DNA from 3 places in the Streptomyces sp. NPDC093795 genome. Region 1 is predicted to be linked to each of the others. Evidence: riboswitches for the same ligand, from Rfam matches in the RefSeq annotation. Region 1 holds a riboswitch; each other region holds the start of a gene.
What was found. A riboswitch is a leader RNA that binds a small molecule or an ion and turns the genes downstream of it on or off. The one in region 1 is predicted to bind thiamine pyrophosphate.

Region 1 (7,518 bases):
GCTCCACGACGAGCCGTTCCCGCAGCCCCCGGTCGAGCTGGCCGAGGGGTTCGTCGAGCATGAGCAGCCGGGGCCGGGGCGCCAGGGCGCGGGCCAGGGCCACCCGCTGCTGCTCGCCGCCGGAGAGCGCGGCGACGGAACGCCGCTCGGCGCCCGGCAGCCCGACGAGGTCGAGCAGCTCCGCGACCCGTTCGGCCTGTTCGGCGCGGCCCGCCCCCCGCATCTTCAGTCCGAAGGCGACGTTGCCGCCGACGTCCCGCTGCGGGAACAGCTGATGGTCCTGGAACATCAGGCCGACTCCACGCCGGTGCACCGGCACGCCGTGCTGGTCGGCGCCGCCTAGCAGCACCCGGCCACCGTCGAGCGCCTGGAGCCCTGCGACGGCCCGCAGCAGCGTGGACTTGCCGCTGCCGCTGGGTCCGAGCACGCACACGATCTCGTGGTCGGCGACCTCCAGGTCCACGGCGTCGAGCGCGGCCCGCGCCCCGAACCGTACGGTCGCCCCGTCGAGTCTCAGCATCAGAACTCCCCGGTCGTCCGGTCGGTCCGGAGCCGTTCGAGCAGCAGCAGGGACACCGCGCACACCACCATGAGGATCGTCGAGAGGGCCATCGCCTGGCCGTAGTTGAGTTCGCCGGGCCGCCCGAGGAGCCGCGCCACCGCCACCGGAAGCGTCGGGCTCTCGGGCCGGGCGATGAAGACCGTCGCGCCGAACTCGCCGAGCGAGACCGCGAAGGCGAACCCGGCGGCGATGAGCAGCGCCCGCCGTACCAGCGGCAGGTCCACCTCCCGCCAGGCCCGCCACGGCGAGGCTCCGAGCACGGCCGCCGCCTCCCGCAGCCGTTCGTCGACCGCCCGGAGGACCGGCAGCATCGTCCGTACGACGAAGGGGACCCCGACCAGGGCCTGCGCGAGGGGGACGAGGATCCAGCTGGCCCGCAGGTCGAACGGCGGTTCGTCGAGGGTGATGAGGAACCCGAAGCCGACGGTCACGGCGGACACCCCGAGCGGCAGCATGAGGAGCGCGTCGAAGCCCCGTACGAGCCGTCCGGCGCGCCTGGTGAGCGCCGCCGCCGCGAGCCCGCCGATCAGGACCGCGATGCCGGTGGCGGCCACCGCGTACCGCAGCGAGTTCCCGATCGCCTCCAGGGGCGGTACGAGGAAGGTGCCGGACTCGTCGAGCGAGCCGAGCGCCCGGTAGTAGCCGAGCCCGTAGCCGCCGGGCCCCGCGAAGGAACGTTCCACGAGCACGCCGAGCGGCAGCAGGATGAGCAGCGCCACCGAGACGAGGACGCCCCCCAGCAGCGCCCACTGTCCGACGCCGCGCGGTCGGCGCGCGGTCCGCTCCGGCGGTACGAGCCGCAGCGCGGTCTCCCGTCTCCGTACCGTCCAGGCGTGCACGGCCAGGATCACGCCGACCGCGACGAACTGGACGAGGGTCAGGACGGCGGCCGTCGGCAGGTCGAGCAGCCGCGCGGTCTGCCGGTAGATCTCCGCCTCCAGGGTGGAGTACGCGTTCCCGCCGAGGATCTGCACGACGCCGAAGGAGGTGAAGGTGAAGAGGAAGACCATCAGGGCGGCCGCCGACACCGCAGGCACGAGGGCGGGCAGTGTCACCGTCCGCCAGGCCGTCCAGCGCGAGGCGCCGAGGACCCGGGCGGCCTCCTCCTGGCGCGGGTCGAGCTGGGACCAGAGCCCGCCGACGGTCCGTACGACGACCGCGTAGTTGAAGAAGACATGGGCGAGGAGGATCGCCCACACACTGGTGTCGAGCCGCAGCCCCCACAGCTCGTCCGTGAGCCCGCCCCGGCCGACGAGCGCCAGGAACGCCGTGCCGACGAGGACCGTCGGCAGCACGAACGGCACCGTGACCACGGCCCGAAGCACGCCCTTGCCGGGGAAGTCGAACCGCGCGAAGACATACGCCCCCGGCAGCGCGACGAGCAGCGTGAGACCGGTGGAGGCGAGCGCCTGCCACGCCGTGAACCCGAGCACGTCGAGGATGTCCGGCCGGCTCAGCGTCTCGCCGATCCGCCCGAACCGCCAGGTCCCGTCGGGTCGCAGCCCGCGCTCGACGATCGACGCCACGGGCCAGGCGAAGAAGACCCCGAAGAACGCGACGGGCAGGGCCATGAGCCCCAGCCGCGCCGCGCTCCCCCGCAGGTCGCGTGTCCCTCGTGTCACTTCAGGTGTGTCACTTCAGGACGAGCGACGACCACTGCTGGATCCACGGGTCACGCTTCTCGGCGATCTTCTCCGGCGCCATGGTCTCCGGCTTGTCGACGACCACGCCGTGCTTCGTGAAGAGCTCCGGCAGGGCGGCGTCCTTCGCCACCGGGTTGACGAACATCTGGAGCGGCATGTCCTCCTGGAACTTCTTCGAGATCAGGAAGTCGACCAGCGCCTTGCCGCCCTCCGGGTTCTTCGCCCCGTTCAGGAGGCCGGCGAACTCGGTCTGCCGGAAGCAGGTGCCGGTGGAGACGCCGGTGGGCGCCACCTTCGGCTGCGGCTCGCCGTAGAGCACCTCGACCGGCGGGCTGGAGGCGTACGACACGACGAGCGGCCGGTCGCCCTTGGCCTGCTTGCCGCCGGCCGAGCCGGAGAACTCCTGGTTGTAGGCGAGCTCCCAGCTGTCGACGGTCTTCACACCGTTGGCCTTGAGCTTCGTCCAGTAGTCCTGCCAGCCGTCGTCGCCGTACTTCGCGGCCGTACCGAGGAGGAAGCCGAGGCCCGGGGAGGACCGCTCGGGGTTCTCGACGACGAGGAGGTTCTTGTACGCGGGCTTCGCCAGGTCGTCGAAGGTCTGCGGCGGCGCCAGCTTCTTGTCGGCGAAGTACTTCTTGTCGTAGTTGACGCAGATGTCGCCGGAGTCGATCGGCGTGACCCGGTGCTCCTTGTCGAGCCGGTACTCGGCCGGGACGCGGTCCAGGCCCTTCGCCTCGTACGGGACGAAGATGCCGTTGTCGAGGGCGCGGGAGAGCAGGGTGTTGTCGACGCCGAAGAAGACGTCACCCTGCGGGGAGCCCTTGGTCAGGATCTCCTTGTTGACGGCCTCGCCGGCGTCGCCGCTCTTGAGGACCTTGACGGTGAAGCCGGTCTGCTTCGTGAACTCCGCGAGGACTTCCTTGGAGGCGTTGAAGGAGTCGTGGCTGACGAGGGTCACGGTCTTCGGGGCGGGCGTGCCGGACTTGCCCGCGGCGTCGCGGGTGTCCTCGGTGCCGCAGGCGGCGAGGGTGGTGACGCCCAGCGCCGCGGCGAGCGCGGCGGCGGCCATCTTCTTGGTGCTCACTGAGATTCCTCCTGGGTGTGACCAGGAAGAGACGCGGCCCTGCCCACGACCGGCGGACCGGGCGCGGGCAGGGCGCAACAGCTTGAGTTAACGACCGAACTTCCTACCCAGAATGACCTGGGCAAGGTTCAGAGGGTCTGCGGTCCTACGGTGACCGCACTCTCAGCGCTGTGGCGCTCCCCTGTCGGAATATGGAGATGTGTTCGAGCTCAGGGTACAAGGTCAGCGTTCGGCGGCGGCCAGCTGTCCACAGGCACCGTCGATCTCCTGGCCCCGGGTGTCCCGCACGGTCACCGGAACGCCGTGGCGCGCGATGGCCTCGACGAAGGCCTTCTCGTCCTCGGGACGGGACGCGGTCCACTTCGAACCCGGTGTCGGGTTCAGCGGGATCAGGTTGACGTGCACCCGTCGGCTCTTGAGGAGGCGGCCGAGGAGGTCACCGCGCCAGGCCTGGTCGTTGATGTCCCGGATGAGCGCGTACTCGATGGAGATCCGGCGCCCGGACTTCTCCGCGTACTCCCAGGCCGCGTCGAGGACCTCACGCACCTTCCAGCGCGTGTTGACCGGCACCAGGGTGTCCCGCAGCTCGTCGTCCGGGGCGTGCAGCGAGACCGCGAGCCGGCACTTGAAGCCCTCGTCGGCGAAGCGCAGCATCGCCGGCACGAGACCGACCGTGGACACGGTGATCCCGCGCTGGGAGAGCCCCAGACCGTCCGGCTCGGGGTCGGTGAGCCGCCGGATGGCACCGACGACCCGCTTGTAGTTGGCGAGCGGCTCGCCCATGCCCATGAACACGATGTTGGAGAGCCGCGCCGGTCCCCCGGGCACCTCCCCGTCCCGCAGCGACCGCATGCCGTCCACGATCTGGTGCACGATCTCGGCAGTCGACAGGTTCCGGTCGAGACCCGCCTGCCCGGTCGCGCAGAACGGGCAGTTCATCCCGCAGCCGGCCTGCGAGGAGATGCACATGGTCACCCGGTCCGGGTAGCGCATGAGCACCGACTCGACGAGCGTGCCGTCGTGCAGCCGCCACAGGGTCTTACGGGTGGTGTCGTCGTCGCACGAGATGTGCCGCACCACGGACATCAGATCGGGCAGCAGCTCCCCGGCCAGCTTCTCCCGCGAGCCGGCCGGAATGTCCGTCCACTCGGCGGGATCGTGCGCGTACCGCGCGAAGTAGTGGGTGGACAGCTGCTTGGCGCGGAAGGGCTTCTCGCCGATCGCGGCGACGGCCTCCTTCCGCTCGGCAGGCGTGAGGTCGGCAAGGTGCCGCGGCGGCTTCTTGGCTCCGCGGGGGGCGACGAAAGTGAGTTCTCCGGGCTTGGGCATGGTGATACCAGTGTCGCAGAGATACGAAGAAGGGCCCGCCGCCCTGTGGACAACGAGCCCTTCATCGGACGAACCGCAGATCAGGCGGTTCCCACGAACAGCGCGAGCAGCAGCCACACCACCGGTGCCGTCGGCAGCAGCGAGTCAAGGCGGTCCATGATGCCGCCGTGGCCCGGGAGCAGCGTGCCCATGTCCTTGATGCCCAGGTCGCGCTTGATCATCGACTCGCCGAGGTCGCCGAGCGTCGCGCTCGCCGCCACCGCGAAACCGATGATCAGGCCCTGCCACCAGGCACCGCCGTCGATCAGGAACTCCATGCACAGCGCGCCCGCCGCCATCGCGAACGTCACCGCGCCGAGCAGACCCTCGCGGGTCTTTCCGGGGCTGATCCGCGGGGCCAGCTTGTGCTTGCCGAAGCGCCAGCCGACGGCGTACGCCCCGGTGTCGCTGACCACGGTGAGGAGCAGGAAGGTCAGCACCCGCTGCGGGCCGTCGTCGGCGGTCAGCAGGAGTGCCACGAAGGTCGCGAGGAACGGCACGTAGAACGCGGCGAACACGCCCGCCGTGACGTCCTTCAGATAGCCCTCGGGCGGCTCCGTCATCCGCCACACCAGCACCGCGAGCGCCGTCAGCGCCATCGCCACCCAGGCGCCCTCGGCACCCCGGACGTAACCGGCGACGACCATCGCCGCGCCGCCGACCGCGAGCGGGACCAGCGGAGCCTTGATCGCCTTGCGCTCCTGGAGGCGGGAGGTGAGCTCCCAGAGCCCGACCACCACGGCGACCGCTATCACCCCGATGAACGCCGCTTTCCAGATGAACAGCGAGGCGATGATGACGGCCCCGAGACCGACCCCGACCCCTATGGCAGCGCCCAGGTCCCGCCCCGCGGTCTTCTTCTGCCGTGGCGCCTGCGGCGCGGGCGGCGGAGTCGGGGTGGGGCTGTGCATGGGCTCCTGCGGGTGCTCGTGCGGCGTCTCGTCACGGAACAGGGGACCGCTCGCGTGAGCGGCCCCCCGGCCGTGACGGTCCTGGAATCCGCCGGCGGGAACGTCGGGCACGATGGGCATGGGCCGAGTCTGCGCCGCCTGCTGCCGATCGTATGCGGGACCCGCCGGGACGGGCCCCTGGTCGGGTCCCCTACGGCCGGAACCGGCCGGGGCCCCCCAGGAAGAGTCGTTCATCAGACCTCGAGCAGCTCGGCTTCCTTGTGCTTGAGCAGCTCGTCCACCTGCGCGACGTACTTCGCGGTGGTCTCGTCGAGCTCCTTCTCGGCACGGCGGCCCTCGTCCTCGCCGACCTCGCCGTCCTTGACGAACTTGTCGATGGTCTCCTTGGCCTTGCGGCGCACCGCGCGGATCGAGATCTTCGAGTCCTCGGCCTTGCCCCTGGCGACCTTGATGTACTCCCGGCGGCGCTCCTCGGTCAGCTCGGGGAAGACCACCCGGATGATGTTGCCGTCGTTGCTCGGGTTGACGCCGAGGTCCGAGTCCCGGATCGCCTGCTCGATGTTGCGCAGCGCGGTCTTGTCGAACGGGGTCACCACGGCCATCCGGGGCTCCGGGACGGAGAAGGACGCCAGCTGGTTGATGGGGGTGAGGGCACCGTAGTAGTCCGCCACGATCTTGTTGAACATCGCCGGGTGCGCACGGCCGGTGCGGATCGCGGCGAAGTCCTCCTTGGCGACCACGACGGCCTTCTCCATCTTCTCCTCGGCCTCGAGGAGGGTCTCTTCGATCACCACATGCTCCTGCGTGTCGTCGCGTTGTGTCCTGCACGGTGTACGACCGGCAGGGCTCTGTCCATCCCCTCGCGGGGCGGTTCCCCGGTTCGGGTCAGGCCCGGGTGCCCTGGTCGCTCACGAGCGTGCCGATCTTCTCACCCTTCACCGCGCGAGCGATATTGCCCTCGGTGAGCAGTTCGAAGACGAGGATCGGGAGGTTGTTGTCCCGGCACAGGGTGATGGCGGTGGCGTCGGCGACCTTGAGGTCGCGGGAGAGCACCTCGCCGTACTCCAGTGCGTCGAACTTGACCGCGTCGGGGTTGGCCTTCGGGTCGGAGTCGTAGACGCCGTCCACGCCGTTCTTGCCCATGAGCAGGGCCTCGGCGTCGATCTCCAGGGCTCGCTGGGCGGCGGTGGTGTCCGTGGAGAAGTACGGCATGCCCATGCCCGCACCGAAGATGACCACGCGGCCCTTCTCCAGGTGGCGCACGGCACGCAGCGGGATGTACGGCTCGGCGACCTGGCCCATGGTGATGGCGGTCTGGACGCGTGAGTCGATGCCTTCCTTCTCCAGGAAGTCCTGGAGGGCGAGGCAGTTCATCACGGTGCCGAGCATGCCCATGTAGTCGGAGCGGGCCCGGTCCATGCCGCGCTGCTGGAGTTCGGCGCCGCGGAAGAAGTTGCCGCCGCCGATCACCACCGCGATCTCCGCGCCGTCGCGGACGACCGCCGCGATCTCACGCGCGATGGCGTGCACGACATTGGGGTCGACACCCAGGCCGGTGCCGCCGGAGAAGGCCTCTCCGGACAGCTTCAGCATGTAGCGCCCGGCCGTCCTGCCGTTGTTGTCGTCGCCCTGTACGGCGCCCTGGTTCATGGAGATCTCCTCGTGCACATACGAAGGAGGCCATTGCCTTGGGTCCTCGCGGGTTTCCCGTACGGCAATGGCCTCCTGTCAGATCTGCGGTCGTCCTGCGCGTACGCGGACGACTGCTTCAGACCCTACCGGGGGGTCCGGCGTCCGTCGCGTTCGCGTACGGACTCAGATGCCGACCTTGATGCGGGTGAAGCGCTTCAGGGTGACACCGGCCTCGTCCAGGATCTGCTGGACGGACTTCTTGTTGTCAAGGGCGTACGGCTGACCGAGCAGCGTCGCGTCCTTGAAGAAGCCGTTCAC
Region 2 (7,518 bases), on a different contig from region 1:
CCCGGCGGGCGCGCGGGGGCGGCCCCCGCGGGCGGGTGCACTGCATCCGTCGACACGCCTGGGGGTGACCTTTGGCCACGGCTACGCAGACAGCTGCGCCTACCCTGATCGGCTCGGTGCAGCGGGCGCTGAGACTTCTGGAGGCCGTGTCCTCCCACGAGGGCGGCGCACCGGCCAAACAGCTCGCCCGTGAGACGGGCCTCCCGCTGCCCACCACGTACCACCTGCTCCGCACCCTGACGCACGAGGGCTATCTGCGCCGTGAGAAGGGTGTGTTCGTGCTGGGTGAGGCCGCCGTCCGACTGGCCGGCGGCGAAGCTGTGCAGAATCGTCGCATCAAGATCGAAGACTCCCTTGCCCGTTGGCGGGACGAGATCGGTGTGCCGGTGTACTTCGCCCTCTACCGCGAGGGGGAGATCGAGCTCGTCGCCGTCGCCGACACTCCCTCCGCCCCCGCCGTGGAGGAATGGGCCGACTTCCGGCAGACCGCTCACGCCCATGCGATCGGGCAGTGTCTGCTGAGCCAACTCGATCCGAAGTCTCGTCAAGACCACCTCGACCGCCATCCGGTGGAAGCCATCACTCCCTTCACGGTGCGTAACCACCGTGTGCTTTTGGAGCGTTTGGACGGTTTGGGGCGAATGGAACCCCTGGTAGAGCGTCAGGAATATGCGCTCGGCACGGTCTGTGCCGCGATCCCCATCACCGCGGGCTCCGCGGCGGCCGCGATGGCCATTTCCCTCCCCCTTCACCAGGAAGAACGGTTGCTGCCAGCAATCGAGCGGCTACGTAACGAGATCGGAAGGCTCTTCAGTTCACTCGCTTTCTCTATCAGTATCTGAAAAATCACTCCTTGTGATCTGCTAGCGCTTCCAGCACGATTGCGTCAAGAGGGCCACGGGGGATCATTCCTGGCCGTTTCGGTCACAGCTTTCAGCAGCTGTGTTCACACAACTGCTTCATCTACTGCGGGGTACACGATGCGAGAGTCCGTTCAGGCCGAAGTCCTGATGAGCTTCCTCGTCTCCGAGGAGCTCTCCTTCAGGATCCCGGTCGAACTGCGATATGAGTCCCGGGATCCCTACGCGGTGCGGATGACCTTCCACCTTCCCGGGGACGCTCCCGTGACCTGGGCGTTCGGCAGAGAACTGCTGCTCGACGGGATCAACCGGCCGAGCGGGGACGGCGATGTGCACATCGCACCGACCGAGCCCGAAGGACTCTCGGACGTCTCCATCCGGCTCCAGGTCGGCGGCGACCGCGCGCTGTTCCGCGCGAGCGCGCCACCGCTGGTCGCCTTCCTCGACCGTACGGACAAACTGGTTCCGCTCGGTCAGGAACGGACCCTCGGCGACTTCGAGGACAACCTGGAGGCCGCGCTGGGCCGGATCCTGGCCGAGGAGAGTGCGGGCCCGGCCGCCTGACCCGGCGCACGCGCCCCCTCGTACGCCTCAGGTGGCCCGGCTCGTACGCCTCACTTGGCGCGGCGGCGCCGTCCGCCCCGTACCGCCGCGGGCCGGGATCCCCCGGAAGCCGGTCGGTCGGCGGAGACCACCAGGGCCGCGAGCGCCGTGGTGACCGGCACCGAGGCGACCAGCCCGATCGATCCCACCAGCGTCCGCACGATCTCCTCGGCGACCAGCTCGCTGTTGGCCACCGTCCCCATGCTGCTCTGCGCGATCGAGAAGAGCAGCAGCAGCGGGAGGGCGGCGCCCGCGTAGGCGAGCACCAGGGTGTTCACGACCGAGGCGATGTGGTCGCGGCCGATGCGGATGGCGGCCCGGTACAGCGCGCGTGGACCCATGCCCGGATCTGCCTGGTGCAGCTCCCAGACCGCCGAGGTCTGGGTGACGGTCACGTCGTCGAGCACACCGAGCGAACCGATGATGATCCCGGCCAGGAGCAGGCCGGACATGTCGATGTTCGGGTACAGGCCGTGGATCAGGCCGGTGTTGTCGTCGGTGTTGCCGGTGAGCGAGGCCCAGCCGATGAAGAGCGAGCCGAGCAGGCCGATCAGCAGCAGGGAGATCAGCGTCCCGAGCACAGCGACCGAGGTGCGGGCCGAGAGGCCGTGGCACATGTAGAGCGCGATCAGCATGATGGCGCTCGAACCGACCAGCGCCACGACCAGCGGGTTCGATCCCTGAAGGATCGCCGGCAGGATGAAGAACGTGAGCACGAGGAAGCTCGCGACGAGGGCGATGAGTGCCATCACGCCCCGCATCCGGCCGACGAGGACGACGACCAGGGCGAAGATCCCGGCGAGGATCGCCAACGGGACCTTACGGTTCACATCGGTCACCGAGTACTGCAGGTCGCGTGGGGCGTCGGGGGCGTACGCCACCACCACCCCCTGCCCCTCGTGCAGTTGGCGTGGCGCGTCCGGCTGCACGATCTCGGTGAACGTACGTCCCTTCTCCGGGCCGCTTGTCACCTCGATGGTCGCCTTCTCGCACTGCCCCTGCTGGGATTCGACGGCCTCGCGCCCCTCCGGGGTGGAGGTGTCGCCGGTCGGCGGGACCTGCGCGGCGTTCACGTCCTTGCAGTCGACCTGCTCGACGGAGACGACGCTGCCCTGCTCGGTCTGCCGGTCGAAGCCGACGCCGGTGCGCTCGTGCGCCGGGGCGCCGCCCGGCCACAGCCACACCAGGCCCACCACGACAGCGGTGGCGAAGGGGATCAGGACCGCGGCGATGACCTTGCGCAGGTGCCGGGAGACCGGGGCGGCGGGGCCGTGGCTGTGGCTGTGGCCGTGCCCCTGGCCGTGCCCGTGGGAGGGGCCTGGACCGTGGTCGTGGCCGTGCGGCTCGGGAGTCTGCTCGGGGGAAGTCACCGACCGATCATCGCAAGAACGACGGGGGCCCACTGTTCAGCACGCCAGGGATGACGCTAGCGTGGTGGCACCTTTGCACACGCGGGAGCTCGGAGCACCGGGCTGAGAGGGCGCTGATCACCGTACGCACGTACGGGAAGAGGCTGCGCCGACCGCCGAACCTGTTACCGGGTAATGCCGGCGTAGGGAGATCGGTCTCATGACCATTCAGGACGCACGCACGCCTGCCTCCGACCAGGACGGCACCTCTGTCGACGGCGAGCGCACGCCGGGCTGGCACAAGGGGTATGTCCAGGGCTCGCGCCCCGACCTCCGGGTGCCGGTCCGTCAGGTGCACCTCACCAACGGCAAGGACGTCACGCTGTACGACACGTCCGGCCCGTACACCGACCCCACCGTCGACACCGACGTACGCCGGGGCCTTCCGCCGCTGCGCGAGAACTGGATCATCGCGCGCGGCGACACCGAGGAGTACGCGGGCCGCCCGGTCCGCCCCGAGGACGACGGCATCAAGCACACCTCGCCGCGCGGGGGCGGGCTCAAGAACCTCGACGCCGTCTTCCCCGGCCGCCCGCGCCTGCCGCGCCGGGGCCGCGACGGCGAGGCGGTGACGCAGCTCGCGTACGCCCGCCGGGGCGAGATCACCCCGGAGATGGAGTACGTGGCGATCCGGGAGAACGTCTCTCCCGAGGTCGTACGGGAGGAGATCGCCGCAGGCCGCGCGGTGCTCCCGGCGAACGTCAACCACCCGGAGATCGAGCCGATGATCATCGGCAAGCGGTTCCTGGTGAAGGTCAACGCCAACATCGGCAACTCCGCCGTCACCTCCTCCATCGAGGAGGAGGTGGAGAAGATGACCTGGGCGACCAAGTGGGGCGCCGACACGGTCATGGACCTGTCCACCGGCCGCAACATCCACACCACCCGCGAATGGGTGCTGCGCAACTCCCCCGTGCCGATCGGCACCGTGCCGCTCTACCAGGCCCTGGAGAAGGTCGACGGCAGGGCCGAGGACCTGACCTGGGAGATCTACAAGGACACGGTCATCGAGCAGGCCGAGCAGGGCGTGGACTACATGACCGTGCACGCCGGCGTACTCCTGCCGTACGTGCCGCTCACCGCGCGCCGCAAGACCGGCATCGTCTCGCGCGGCGGCTCGATCATGGCCGCCTGGTGTCTCGCGCACCACGAGGAGAACTTCCTCTACACCAACTTCGAGGAGCTCTGCGAGATCCTGGCGGCGTACGACGTCACGTACTCGCTCGGCGACGGACTGCGCCCCGGCTCGATCGCCGACGCCAACGACGAGGCGCAGTTCGCGGAGCTGCGCACGCTCGGCGAGCTGAACACGATCGCCAAGCGCCACAACGTCCAGACGATGATCGAGGGCCCCGGGCACGTCCCGATGCACAAGATCAAGGAGAACATCGACCTCCAGCAGGAGATCTGCGAGGAGGCGCCGTTCTACACGCTCGGCCCGCTGACGACGGACGTCGCGCCCGCCTACGACCACATCACCTCGGGCATCGGCGCGGCGATGATCGCCTGGTGGGGCACGGCGATGCTCTGCTACGTCACGCCCAAGGAGCACCTGGGCCTGCCGAACAGGGACGACGTGAAGACGGGCGTCATCACGTACAAGATCGCGGCCCACGCGGCGGACCTCGCCAAGGGGCACCCGGGCGCGCAGGAGTGGGACGACGCGCTGTCGGACGCGCGGTTCGAGTTCCGCTGGGAGGACCAGTTCAACCTGGCGCTCGACCCGGTCACCGCACGCGAGTTCCACGACGAGACGCTGCCGGCGGAGCCCGCGAAGACCGCGCACTTCTGCTCGATGTGCGGTCCGAAGTTCTGCTCGATGAAGATCTCGCAGGACATCCGCCGGGAGCACGGCGGTACGCAGCAGGAGATCGAGGCCGGGATGGCGGAGAAGTCCAAGGAGTTCGCCGCGAGCGGTAACCGCGTCTACCTGCCGCTGGCGGACTGACCCGTGGCGGACCGACCCGTGGCGGACTGACCTTCTCCGGCGCTTGTCCGGCCCGCGGCCCCGGGGGAGCCGCGGGCCGGTGGCGTGTCAGGGGAGGGGCGGTGCCGGTGGGCCGGTGGCGGCCAGGGCGTCGCGGAGGAAGGGGAGGATGCCGCGTTCGAGGAGGGCGCGGTGCCAGGCCTCCCGGGCGCGGGTCAGCTCCTCGTCGGGTGGGGCGCTCGCGGCCGGAGTGTTGCGCAGGGCCGTCACGAGGAGCCCGGCGGCCGCGCAGAGCAGTCCGGCCGCGGCCAGGGTGCCGAAGACCAGGCCGGCCGTCAGCAGCGTCGCACCGAAGACCAGGGTGGGGGCGAGGGCCCGCAGGACCGCGCCGACCAGCAGGAGTACGGCTGCGGCCGACCCGGCGAGGACGGGCACCAGGACGGTGAAGATCGCGACGACGCCCGCGCCGGGACCGGGACGGTCGGCCGGTTCCGGTGACCGGGCCCCGAGCGCGGCGCGGTTCGCCTCGCGGACCTTCACGAAGTGGTCGTACTCGCTCGCCGCCGCGCTGGTGACCAGTGCCGTCGCGTTCAGCGTCATGGCGCGCAGCTGCGCGAGCGTGAGCCGGGTCCCGGCTCCGGAGAGGTCCGGGCGTGCGTGGGCGGTGCTCAGTGCCTGGTCGAGGATCCGCTCGTACTCGGCGCGGTCCTCGGTCAGCAGGTGCGGAGCCACGTTCATGTGCATCCCCCGATGCTCCGTAGGCCCGGATCAGCCGTGGGACACGGTGGGTCGGGCGGAAACGGAGGAGAGCCTGCTACGGATGGACCCGATGGTAGGGCCGGGGTGCCACGCGCTGACAGGGAGTTTCCGGAATTCGCCTTCCCCGGATGCGCAGGGTTATGCCTCAGCGGTCCAGGGGGAGTTGGACGACCAGTAGCTTTCCGGCCATGGTCACTCCGCCGTCCATGGCGATCGCCAGACCGTCCGCGTAGACGTGCGGTCCGTCGACGACCGGGCCGGAATTGCCCTCGCCGTCCTCCGTGCCGACCTGGCCGAGGAGGTACGGGATGGGGCTGTGGCCGTGGACGATCCGGTGGCCGCCGTAGGTGGAGAGCAGCTCCTGGACGGCCTGGGGGCCGCCTTCGTCGCGGAAGGCGAACCGCTTGGTGAACTTGCGGAAGACGTCCCAGACCTCGTCGGCGTCGTTCCGGTTGAGGATGTCGTGGACCGTGTCGTTGACGTCCTCGATGGTCCCGCCGTATTCGAGGTACGCGGTGGTGTCGGAGTGCAGGAGGAGGTGGTCGTCCTCGCGCACCACGGCGTCGAGCCGGGACATCCACTGGAGGTGGACGTCCTGGAGCCGGTCCATGTCGTGCTTCTGGCCGCCGTTGAGCAGCCAGGCGGCCTGGAAGGTGGCGGTGCCCGCGCCGGAGTTCACCGGGGTGTCGCCGAAGCGCTTGGCGCCGATGAGCAGCAGTTCGTGGTTGCCCATGAGGGCCTTGCAGTAGCCGCCGGCGGCGGCGGCCTCGGCGGAGAGCCGCATGACGAGGTCGATGACGCCGATGCCGTCGGGGCCGCGGTCGGTGAAGTCGCCGAGGAACCAGAGGCGGGCGTTGCCCGCGGCCCAGCTGCCGTTCTCGTCGATGAGGCCCTGGGCGTGGAGGGCGGCGACGAGCTCGTCGAGGTAGCCGTGGACGTCACCGACGACGAAGAGCGGGCCGGGTCCCTCGCCGTTCGCGGGCGCGGGCTCCGTGGCGGGGGCGGTCTCGGGGGCGACCGGGACCTGGACGGTGTCGCCGCGGTTGATGACCGGGAGGTCGCGCTCGGTCGGCGTGTAGCCCTCGGGCATCGCGTCGTCCGGGAAGGCGTTGCCCGGGTGACCGGTGGCGACGGAGACGATGGAGGAACCGGCCGTGGCGGCGTACGCGGGTGCGGTACGGCGTCCCAGATGGAGGGTCGGCTCGGCGGGCATGGGCGCGGGCTGCGCGGGTGCGGCCTGCGGCGGTGCGGGCGCGGGTGCGGCCGGCGGTGCGGCGGGGGGCAGGGGCGCGCCCGGCGGTGCGGCGGGCGCGGGTGGGTTCCCGGCCGGTGCGTGCGCCGGTCGTGGCGCCGCGGAGGTCGGCCGGGGCTCCGCCGGCGTCGGTTCGGTGACATGGCCCTGTACGGGCACCCGGGCGTACGGCGGTACGCGGAAGTCGCGCAATGTCGCCGTGCGCACCACGGGCTCCTGCCCGGCCCCCTGAGTCATGGACCCCTCCACCACCGTCGCGATGCCCTGCACATCGCGGCCCGGCCTGGTCGGGGTGGTCCACGATGTCGTGCGCCCATCATAGGAATGAGCTTCCTCCTGTGTGACGCACCAGGGGTGGTGAATCCGGGTCCACTCCGGGTTCACCGGTTGTTTCGCCCGAATTGAGAAGGTCGAGTCCAGGGTTGAGGCCGGTTCGATGGCCGGTTTCGCCGCCCCTGCCCACGGGCAGGGGCGGGGACGGCGGATTGGGCGGGGCGGAATTCAGTCCTTCGCGGGTGAGCGCGGCGGGCTGACCGTCGTGCGGGGCGGACGGCGCTGCGAGGAGGTGCGGACGATGAGTTCGGTCGGTATGACCTGCTCGACCGGGCCGTCGGCGTCGGTCCCCTCGATGGCGTCGATGAGGAGTTGGACGACGGCCGTGCCGATGCGGCGCGGCTTGAGCGAGAGGGTCGTGATGGGCGGTTCGGT
Region 3 (7,518 bases), on a different contig from region 1:
CCAGAAGAACGGCTCCGAGAGGTGCGCGTCCATGGCTCCGGGCCAGAGGGCGAGGACGCCGTTGTCGATGATCTCCATGACCGCGATGGAGAGGGTGTCGGCGGCGAGGGCGACCTTGAACGCCGTCCTGAAGTCGACGCCGGCGGCCAGGATGCCGCGCAGGGTGAGCGCGTAGCCGAAGAAGAAGGCCAGGGTGATCGCGAGGATCATCGTCTGCACGTTGCCCCAGCCGAGCGCGGTGCCGATGACCATGCCGAGCACCTCGCCGATGGCGCAGCCGGTGAGGCAGTGCAGGGTGGCCTTGGCGGCCATGGACCAGGAGACCTTGCCGGAGTGGCCCTCGTGGCCCTCGTGGCCGGCGTGACCTGCGTGGCCCGTGTGGGCGCTGTGGTCGTGGTGGTCGTGGTGAGCGTGTGCGTCGTGCTGCATCGGGTGCCCCCAAAGGCGGGTAGCGGTTCCTGCCGTTACAGGAACCGTATACCCCCCTGGGGTATTCCTCAACGGGAAATGACGCCCCTGAGCTTCTTCAGCAGCTCCACGTCCGCGAGATGCCCCTCCTTGCCGCCCGGCGTCTCGATGATCAGCGGCACGCCGTCGGTCGCCGGGTGCCGGAGCAGGTTCCGGAACCCGTCCTCGCCGATGTGACCCACGCCGATGTTCGCGTGCCGGTCCTTGCGGGCGCCGACCACGTCCTGGGAGTCGTTGGCGTGGATCAGCTTCAGCCGCCCCTCGCCCACGGTCTCCACCAGCTGGTCGAGCGTCTGCGTCGCGCCGTGCGGACCGGTCAGATCGTGGCCCGCGGCGAAGATGTGGCAGGTGTCGAGGCAGATCCCCAGCTTCGGATGACGGTCGAGCGCGTCGAAGTACGGCCCGAAGTCCTCCGCGCGGGAGCAGAGTGAGAAACCCTGGCCCGCCGTCGACTCCAGGAGCAGATACGGATCGTCGTCGTGCGTCAGCTCGTCGAGGAGCGGCAGCACCCGCTCCCGTACCTGGGCGAGCGCCTCCGCGCGCGGGCGGCCCCCGGTCGCCGAGCCGGTGTGCACCACCACGCCCTGCGCGCCGATCTCCCGGCCCCGCCGCAGCGAGTGCCGCATCGACTCCACCGACTTCTCCACGGTGGCCTCGGTGCCGGAGCCGAAGTTGATCAGGTACGGGGCGTGGACCCAGGCCGAGATCGACTCGGCGGCGCACTCGGCGCGGAACCGTTCGTCCTGGGCGGGGTTGCCGGGCGGGGTGGCCCAGCCGCGCGGGTTGGCGACGAAGACCTGCACGGCCTCGGCGCCGAGTTCACGGGCGTAGCCGAGGCCGGTCGTGGCGAGGCCTCCGGCCACGGGGACATGGCCGCCGACGGGGTTGCGCATGAGTCTCTAGAGTCCCTTGATCGTGAGGGTGATGGTGGAGCCCTCGGGCGCGGTCTCGCCGCCCGCCACGGACTGGCCCGTGACCGTGTCACCGAGGTAGGGGAAGGACTTCTTGATCTCCACCTCGAAGCCCGCGTCCTCCAGGGCCGCGCGGGCGTCCTCGGTCGTTTTCTCCGTCACGTCCGGCACCGCGACCAGCTTCGGCCCCTTGGAGACGGTGAGGGTGATGGTGTCGCCCTCGGCGGCCCGGCTGCCCTCGGCGAGGGACTGCGCGGCGACGGCGCCGGCGGCCTCGGAGGAGTTGATCCGCTCCGGGGCGACCCGGACGGTGAGCCCGGCTTCCTGGAGGCGGGCGGTGGCCGCGTCGACGGTCTCGCCGGTGACGTCGGGTACGTCGATCGGCGCGCCCTTGCTGACCACCAGGGCGACGGCCGAGTCGGGGGAGCGCTCGGTGCCGGGCTCGGGGTCGGAGCTGATCACGGAGCCCTGGGCGACGGACTCGCTGAACGCGGAGGTGGTCACCCCGGGCGCCAGACCCTCCCGCTCCAGCACGCGCCTGGCCTCGGCGAGCGGCTTGTTCCTGAGGTTGGGCACCTTCACGATCTCCGGGCCACGGGAGAGGGTCAGGGTCACCGTGGCGTTGCCCCGGAGGCGCTCGCCCGGTGCCGGGTCGACGGCCATGACGGTGCCGCGCTCGTACACGTCGCTGAACGCGCGTTTCGTCGAGCCGACCTCCAGGCCGGCGTCGGTGATCCGCTTCGTCGCCGCCGGCTCGGTCTGGCCGAGGACGGCGGGGACGCGGGTGAACTGGCCGGAATTGATGTACCAGACACCGGCGCCGAGGCCGAGGGCGAGCAGGACGCCGAGGACGATCAGGAGCGGGCCGCGGGGAGGTCGCCGGCGGGCCGTGGCGGGGGGAGCGGGGGGCTCGGGTGCGGGCAGCCGGTTCGTGTGCAGCACCGGCTGGGGGTCCTCCGCCCCGGCCGCGGGGACGGGCCGGGCGATCACGCTGGTCCGGTCCTCCGCGGTGTCCCGCGCCCCGGACCGCGCCTGCGGGGGTATGGCGTCCAGCTGCTCCTCGCCGAGCGCGGCGCGGGCCTCGCGGAGGAGGGCGAGCAGGGCGACGGCGTCGTGCGGGCGGACGTCGGGGTTACGGGCCGTGGCCGCGGCGACCAGCTCGTCCAGCTCCAGGGCGAGACCGGCGACGGTGGCCGAGGGGGCGGGCACGTCCGTGTTGAGGTGCTGGTAGAGCACCTGGGCGGGGGTGTCGCCGGAGTGGGGCCTGCCGCCGGTCAGCATCTCGTACAGGACGACACCGCAGGCGTACACGTCGGCGCGGGTGTCGGCGGTGCCGTGCTCGATCTGCTCCGGCGCGAGGTACGAGACGGTGCCGAGGACCGAGCCGGTGGTGGCGGTCGCCGAGCCGACGGTCCGTACGAGACCGAAGTCGGCGACCTTGACCCGGCCGTCGTCCCCTATCAGGACGTTCTCCGGCTTCATGTCCCGGTGCACGAACCCGGCCCGGTGCGCGGCGCCGAGCGCGGCGAGCACGGGCTCCAGGATGTCCAGGGCGGCGCGGGGCGCGAGGGCGCCGCGCTCGCGCAGGACGTCACGGAGGGTGCAGCCGGCGACGTACTCCATCGCCAGGTAGACGTACGCGCCCTCGGCGCCCTGGTCGAAGACGCCGACGACGTTGGGGTGCGCGAGGCGGGCGACGGACTTCGCCTCGCGGATGAAACGCTCGACGAAGGCGGCGTCGGTCGCGAGGGCGGGGTGCATCACCTTGAGCGCGAGGACGCGGTCGAGGCGGGTGTCGACGGCCCGGTAGACCGTGGCCATCCCGCCGACGGCGATGCGCGCGTCGACGCGGTAGCGGCCGTCGAGCAGCCGCCCGACGAGGGGGTCCTGAAGGGTCGTGTCCACGGCGTCGAGTCTACGAGCCGTGGACGGGGCCCCCGCGCGGTCGTCCCGCTGTTGCAGCGCACCTGTGACGAGCATCGCCCGGACCCCGGGCCCGGCCGCGCGCCGTCGCCCGCCGACCGGGCGTCCGTCCCGGCCGGGGGTCAGAACGCCGGGCGTTCCGGGTCCAGCGTGGCTCGGCCCTCCGTCGGGGACGATGCCTCCGCGAAGTGCCGGCGGGGGATCCGGCCCGCCCGGTACGCCAGCCGCCCCGCCTCGACCGCGTGCCGCATCGCCCCCGCCATCAGCACCGGCTCCTGCGCCCGCGTCACCGCCGACGCCAGCATCACCGCCGCGCACCCCAGCTCCATCGCAAGGGTCGCGTCGGACGCCGTGCCCGCGCCCGCGTCGAGGATCACCGGCACGCCCGCCCGCTCCGTGATCAGCTGGAAGTTGTGCGGGTTGCGGATGCCGAGACCCGAGCCGATGGGGGAGCCGAGCGGCATGATCGCCGCGCACCCCACGTCCTCCAGCTTCCGCGCGAGGACCGGGTCGTCGTTGGTGTAGGGGAGGACGGTGAAGCCGTCGTCCACGAGGGTCTCGGCCGCGGCGAGGAGCTCCTCCCCGTCCGGCAGCAGCGTCCGCTCGTCGGCGACGACCTCCAGCTTGATCCAGTCGGTGCCCAGCGCCTCCCGCGCGAGCCTGGCCGTCAGGACCGCTTCGCCGGCCGTGAAGCAGCCCGCCGTGTTGGGCAGGACGCGGATGCCGAGCCGCTCCAGGACGGACAGGACGGAGCCCTGGACGGTGGGGTCGAGGCGCCGCATGGCGACCGTCGTCAGTTCCGTACCGCTGGCGACCAGCGAGCGCTCCAGGACGTCGAGGCTGGGCGCCCCGCCGGTGCCCATGATCAGGCGCGACGAGAACTCCGTACCGCCGAGGGTGAAAACGTCGTCTGACATCGGGTTCAGCCTCCCTGGACCGCGGTGAGGACCTCGACCCGGTCGCCCTCGCCGAGCGGCGTCGACGCCCACTCCCCGCGCGGCACGACCGTCTCGTTGAGGGCGGCGGCGACCCCGGAGCGGGACGTGGTCAGGGTGGCGACGAGGGCGTCGAGGGTGACGGGGCCGGAGAGCTCGCGCGGTTCTCCGTTCACGGACACGTTCATACGGGCTGCTCCTGACGTGCGGGAGGGGCGGGGGAGAAACGGCGGGGGGTGAAGGGACGCGCCTCGTCGGGGAGGACGCCCGTGGTGAGGACCTCGGCCATGACGTCGCCGGTGACGGGGGTGAGCAGGACCCCGTTGCGGTAGTGCCCGGTGGCCAGGTGGAGGCCGGGCAGCGCGGTGGGGCCGAGCAGCGGCGCGTTGTCGGGGGACGCCGGCCGGAGCCCCGCCAGGGTCTCGGTGAGCGGCAGCTCGGTGATCCCGGGGACGAGCTCGTGGGCGTCGCGCAGCAGCTCGTACACCCCGCCCGCCGTGACCGTCGTGTCCCAGCCCAGCTCCTCGCTGGTGGCGCCGACGACGAGTTCGCCGTTCTCCCGGGGCACCAGGTAGACGTGGCTGCCCCGCACGACGGCCCGGACGGTCCGGGAGAGGAAGGGGGCGTACGCGGCCGGCACCCGCAGCCGCAGCACCTGGCCCTTCACGGGGCGCACGGGCGGCAGCACCTCGGCCGGCACGCCCGCGAGCCGCCCGCTCAGGCTCCCTGCGGCCAGGACGACCTGGTCGGCCGTCAGTTCCCGGCCCCCGGCGAGTACGACACCGCGCGCCCGGTCCCGTACCACCGTCAGGCTCCGCGCGAGGGCGCGGTGGAAGACCACCCCGGCCCGTTCGCAGGCGACGAGGAGCGCGGCGGCGAGCCGGCGCGGGTCGACCTGGTGGTCGCCGTCCACCCGCAGCCCGCCGCGCACCCCGGGGGCGAGCATCGGTTCGAGGCGGCGGCACTCCCGGCCGCTGAGCCACTCGGAGGCGAGCCCGCAGCGGGTCTGCAGGGCGTGCAGCTCGCGCAGGTGCGCCCGGTCGTCGGCGTCGAGGGCGACCGCGAGGGTGCCGCAGGCGCGGTAGCCGACGTCGTGGCCGGTGGCCTCCTCGATCTCGGCGACGAACGCGGGATACCGTGCGGCGGAGGCGAGGTTGAGCCCGAGCAGGGTCTCCTCGCCGTAGTGGAGTTCGGTGACGGCGGCGAGCATCCCGGCCGCGACCCGCGCGGCGCCACCACCGGGGTCCGGGTCGACGACGGCGGTGCGCAGTCCGCGCCGCGCGGCCCGCCAGGCCGTGACCAGGCCGATGATCCCGCCCCCCACCACGAGGACATCGCAGATGTCGGAGGTGTCGGAGGTGCGTGAGACTTCGGAAGAACGCATGGGCGTCCAGCCCCTCCCTTCGCCGGCATGACCCGGATCAGGTTCGTACGGTCGGAGGCCGTCCCAGCCTCCCTCTCAGCCCGGTGCGTCCGGGCTCCCGCGAGTGCTTTACGCCCGCCAGACTAGCTTCCGCCTCCGGGGGGCCACAGGCCCCTCCCTCACCTCCATATTCCTGATGGCCCGTCAGCTGCGTAAGGTGGTCGGGTGAGCGAGCAGAAGCAGGCCGAGCAGCGTGTCGTGATCGTCGGCGCGGGGATGGCGGGCGTACAGACCGCCGTCGCCCTGCGCGAACAGGGCTTCACCGGCCCCGTGACCCTCATCGGGGCCGAACCCCATCAGCCCTACGACCGGCCCCCGCTCTCCAAGGCCGTCCTCCTCGGCAAGGCCGAGGACTCCGCCTTCGACGTCGACTTCGAGGCCCTCGGCATCGAGCTCCGCCTCGGCCTCGACGTCACCGGACTGCGCGCCGCCGACCACGAGATCGACACCGAGGCCGGACCCGTCGGCTACGACACCCTCGTCGTCGCCACCGGCGCCCAGCCCGTCACCCTGCCCGGCGCCGAGGGCGTCCCCGGTGTCCACCTGCTGCGCACCCTCGACGACGCCGTACGCCTCGGGCCCGTCCTGGGGCGCCGCCACACCGTCGTGGTCGTCGGTGCCGGATGGATCGGCGCCGAGTTCGCCACCGCCGCGCGCGAGGCGGGCTGCGCCGTCACCGTCGTCGAGGCCGCCGACCGCCCCCTCGCAGGAGCCCTGCCCGCCGAGGTCACCACCCCCATGGCCGAGTGGTACGAGGCGAACGGCGCCACACTCCTCACCCACGCGCGCGTGGACACCGTCGAACCCGGCCGCGTCCTCCTCGCCGACGGCCGCGAGCTTCCCGCCGACGCCGTCGTCGTCGGCATCGGCGCCCGCCCCGCCACCGGCTGGCTCACCGGCTCCGGCATCGCCCTCGACCCGAGCGGCGCCATCACCGCCGACGAGCGGCTGCGCACCTCCCTGCCCGACGTGTACGCCGTCGGCGACTGCGCCTCCTTCCCCTCCGCCCGCTACGGCGAGCGCCTCCTCGTCCACCACTGGGACAACGCCCTCCAGGGCCCCCGTACGGTCGCCGCGGCGATCACCGGGTCCGCGGACACGCCGTACGACCCCGTCCCGTACTTCTGGTCCGAGCAGTTCGGCCGCTTCGTCCAGTACGCCGGCCACCACGCCGACGCGGACGAACTGCTGTGGCGCGGCGACCCGGCCGACGAGGCCTGGTCGGTGCTCTGGCTGCGCGCCGGGGTGCCGGTGGCCCTCCTCGCCGTCGGCCGCCCCCGCGACCTGGCCCAGGGCCGCAAGCTCGTCGAGGCGGCCACCCCCGTCGATCCCGCGCGCGCCGCCGACCCGTCCGTACCCCTGAAGGCGGCGGTCCTGTAGGGCCCGAGTACCGGCTGTCGGTCCGGGATGGCAGGCTTGTCCTGTGACCAAGATTGACGTGAAGATCGATGCGCTCGTCCCCGCCTGGCTCTACGTGCCCGACATCGCGGAGATGCTCGATGTCGAGGTGACGCGCGTGCGGCAGCTGATCAATGAAGGCCAGCTCATCGCCGTGCGCCGTGGAGAGAACAACGCCCTGCAGATCCCCGCCGCCTTCATCCAGGGCGACAGGATCGTCAAGGGCCTCGTCGGGCTCCTGACCGTGCTGCGGGACGACGGCTTCAGCGACGAGGAGATGCTGGAGTGGCTCTTCACTCCGGACGAGAGCCTGCCGGGCACGCCCGCGCAGGCGCTCAACGAGAACCGCGGCACGGAGGTGAAGCGCCGCGCCCAGGCGCTCGCCCTCTGACGACGTCCGCACGCGCGCACGCACCGAAGACACCACCAGCGGGTGGCGGGGGGGGGGGGGGGGGCCCCC

Region 2: it holds a riboswitch for thiamine pyrophosphate, as region 1 does, so the genes downstream of both, thiC (phosphomethylpyrimidine synthase ThiC) here and ACIRB7_RS26665 (thiamine ABC transporter substrate binding subunit) in region 1, are expected to answer to the same signal.
Region 3: it holds a riboswitch for thiamine pyrophosphate, as region 1 does, so the genes downstream of both, thiO (glycine oxidase ThiO) here and ACIRB7_RS26665 (thiamine ABC transporter substrate binding subunit) in region 1, are expected to answer to the same signal.

Annotation. Positions count from the first base shown of each region.
Region 1 is NZ_JBIWIO010000010.1:336,794-344,311, reverse strand. Features, by position in the region: gene ACIRB7_RS26675 (ABC transporter ATP-binding protein) at 1-520, opposite strand, end outside; gene ACIRB7_RS26670 (ABC transporter permease) at 520-2,133, opposite strand; gene ACIRB7_RS26665 (thiamine ABC transporter substrate binding subunit) at 2,195-3,274, opposite strand; TPP riboswitch at 3,372-3,482, opposite strand; gene rlmN (23S rRNA (adenine(2503)-C(2))-methyltransferase RlmN) at 3,512-4,618, opposite strand; gene ACIRB7_RS26655 (phosphatidate cytidylyltransferase) at 4,699-5,802, opposite strand; gene frr (ribosome recycling factor) at 5,802-6,359, opposite strand; gene pyrH (UMP kinase) at 6,454-7,218, opposite strand; gene tsf (translation elongation factor Ts) at 7,384-7,518, opposite strand, start outside.
Region 2 is NZ_JBIWIO010000012.1:251,160-258,677, reverse strand. Features, by position in the region: gene ACIRB7_RS29175 (helix-turn-helix domain-containing protein) at 72-842, shown strand; gene ACIRB7_RS29170 (SsgA family sporulation/cell division regulator) at 981-1,424, shown strand; gene ACIRB7_RS29165 (YibE/F family protein) at 1,475-2,833, opposite strand; TPP riboswitch at 2,905-3,039, shown strand; gene thiC (phosphomethylpyrimidine synthase ThiC) at 3,033-4,820, shown strand; gene ACIRB7_RS29155 (hypothetical protein) at 4,908-5,543, opposite strand; gene ACIRB7_RS29150 (metallophosphoesterase) at 5,704-7,047, opposite strand; gene ACIRB7_RS29145 (LacI family DNA-binding transcriptional regulator) at 7,312-7,518, opposite strand, start outside.
Region 3 is NZ_JBIWIO010000011.1:128,461-135,978, forward strand. Features, by position in the region: gene ACIRB7_RS27275 (DUF4396 domain-containing protein) at 1-429, opposite strand, end outside; gene ACIRB7_RS27280 (deoxyribonuclease IV) at 498-1,361, opposite strand; gene pknB (Stk1 family PASTA domain-containing Ser/Thr kinase) at 1,368-3,284, opposite strand; gene ACIRB7_RS27290 (thiazole synthase) at 3,425-4,219, opposite strand; gene thiS (sulfur carrier protein ThiS) at 4,225-4,425, opposite strand; gene thiO (glycine oxidase ThiO) at 4,422-5,621, opposite strand; TPP riboswitch at 5,619-5,732, opposite strand; gene ACIRB7_RS27305 (NAD(P)/FAD-dependent oxidoreductase) at 5,826-7,040, shown strand; gene ACIRB7_RS27310 (Rv2175c family DNA-binding protein) at 7,084-7,449, shown strand.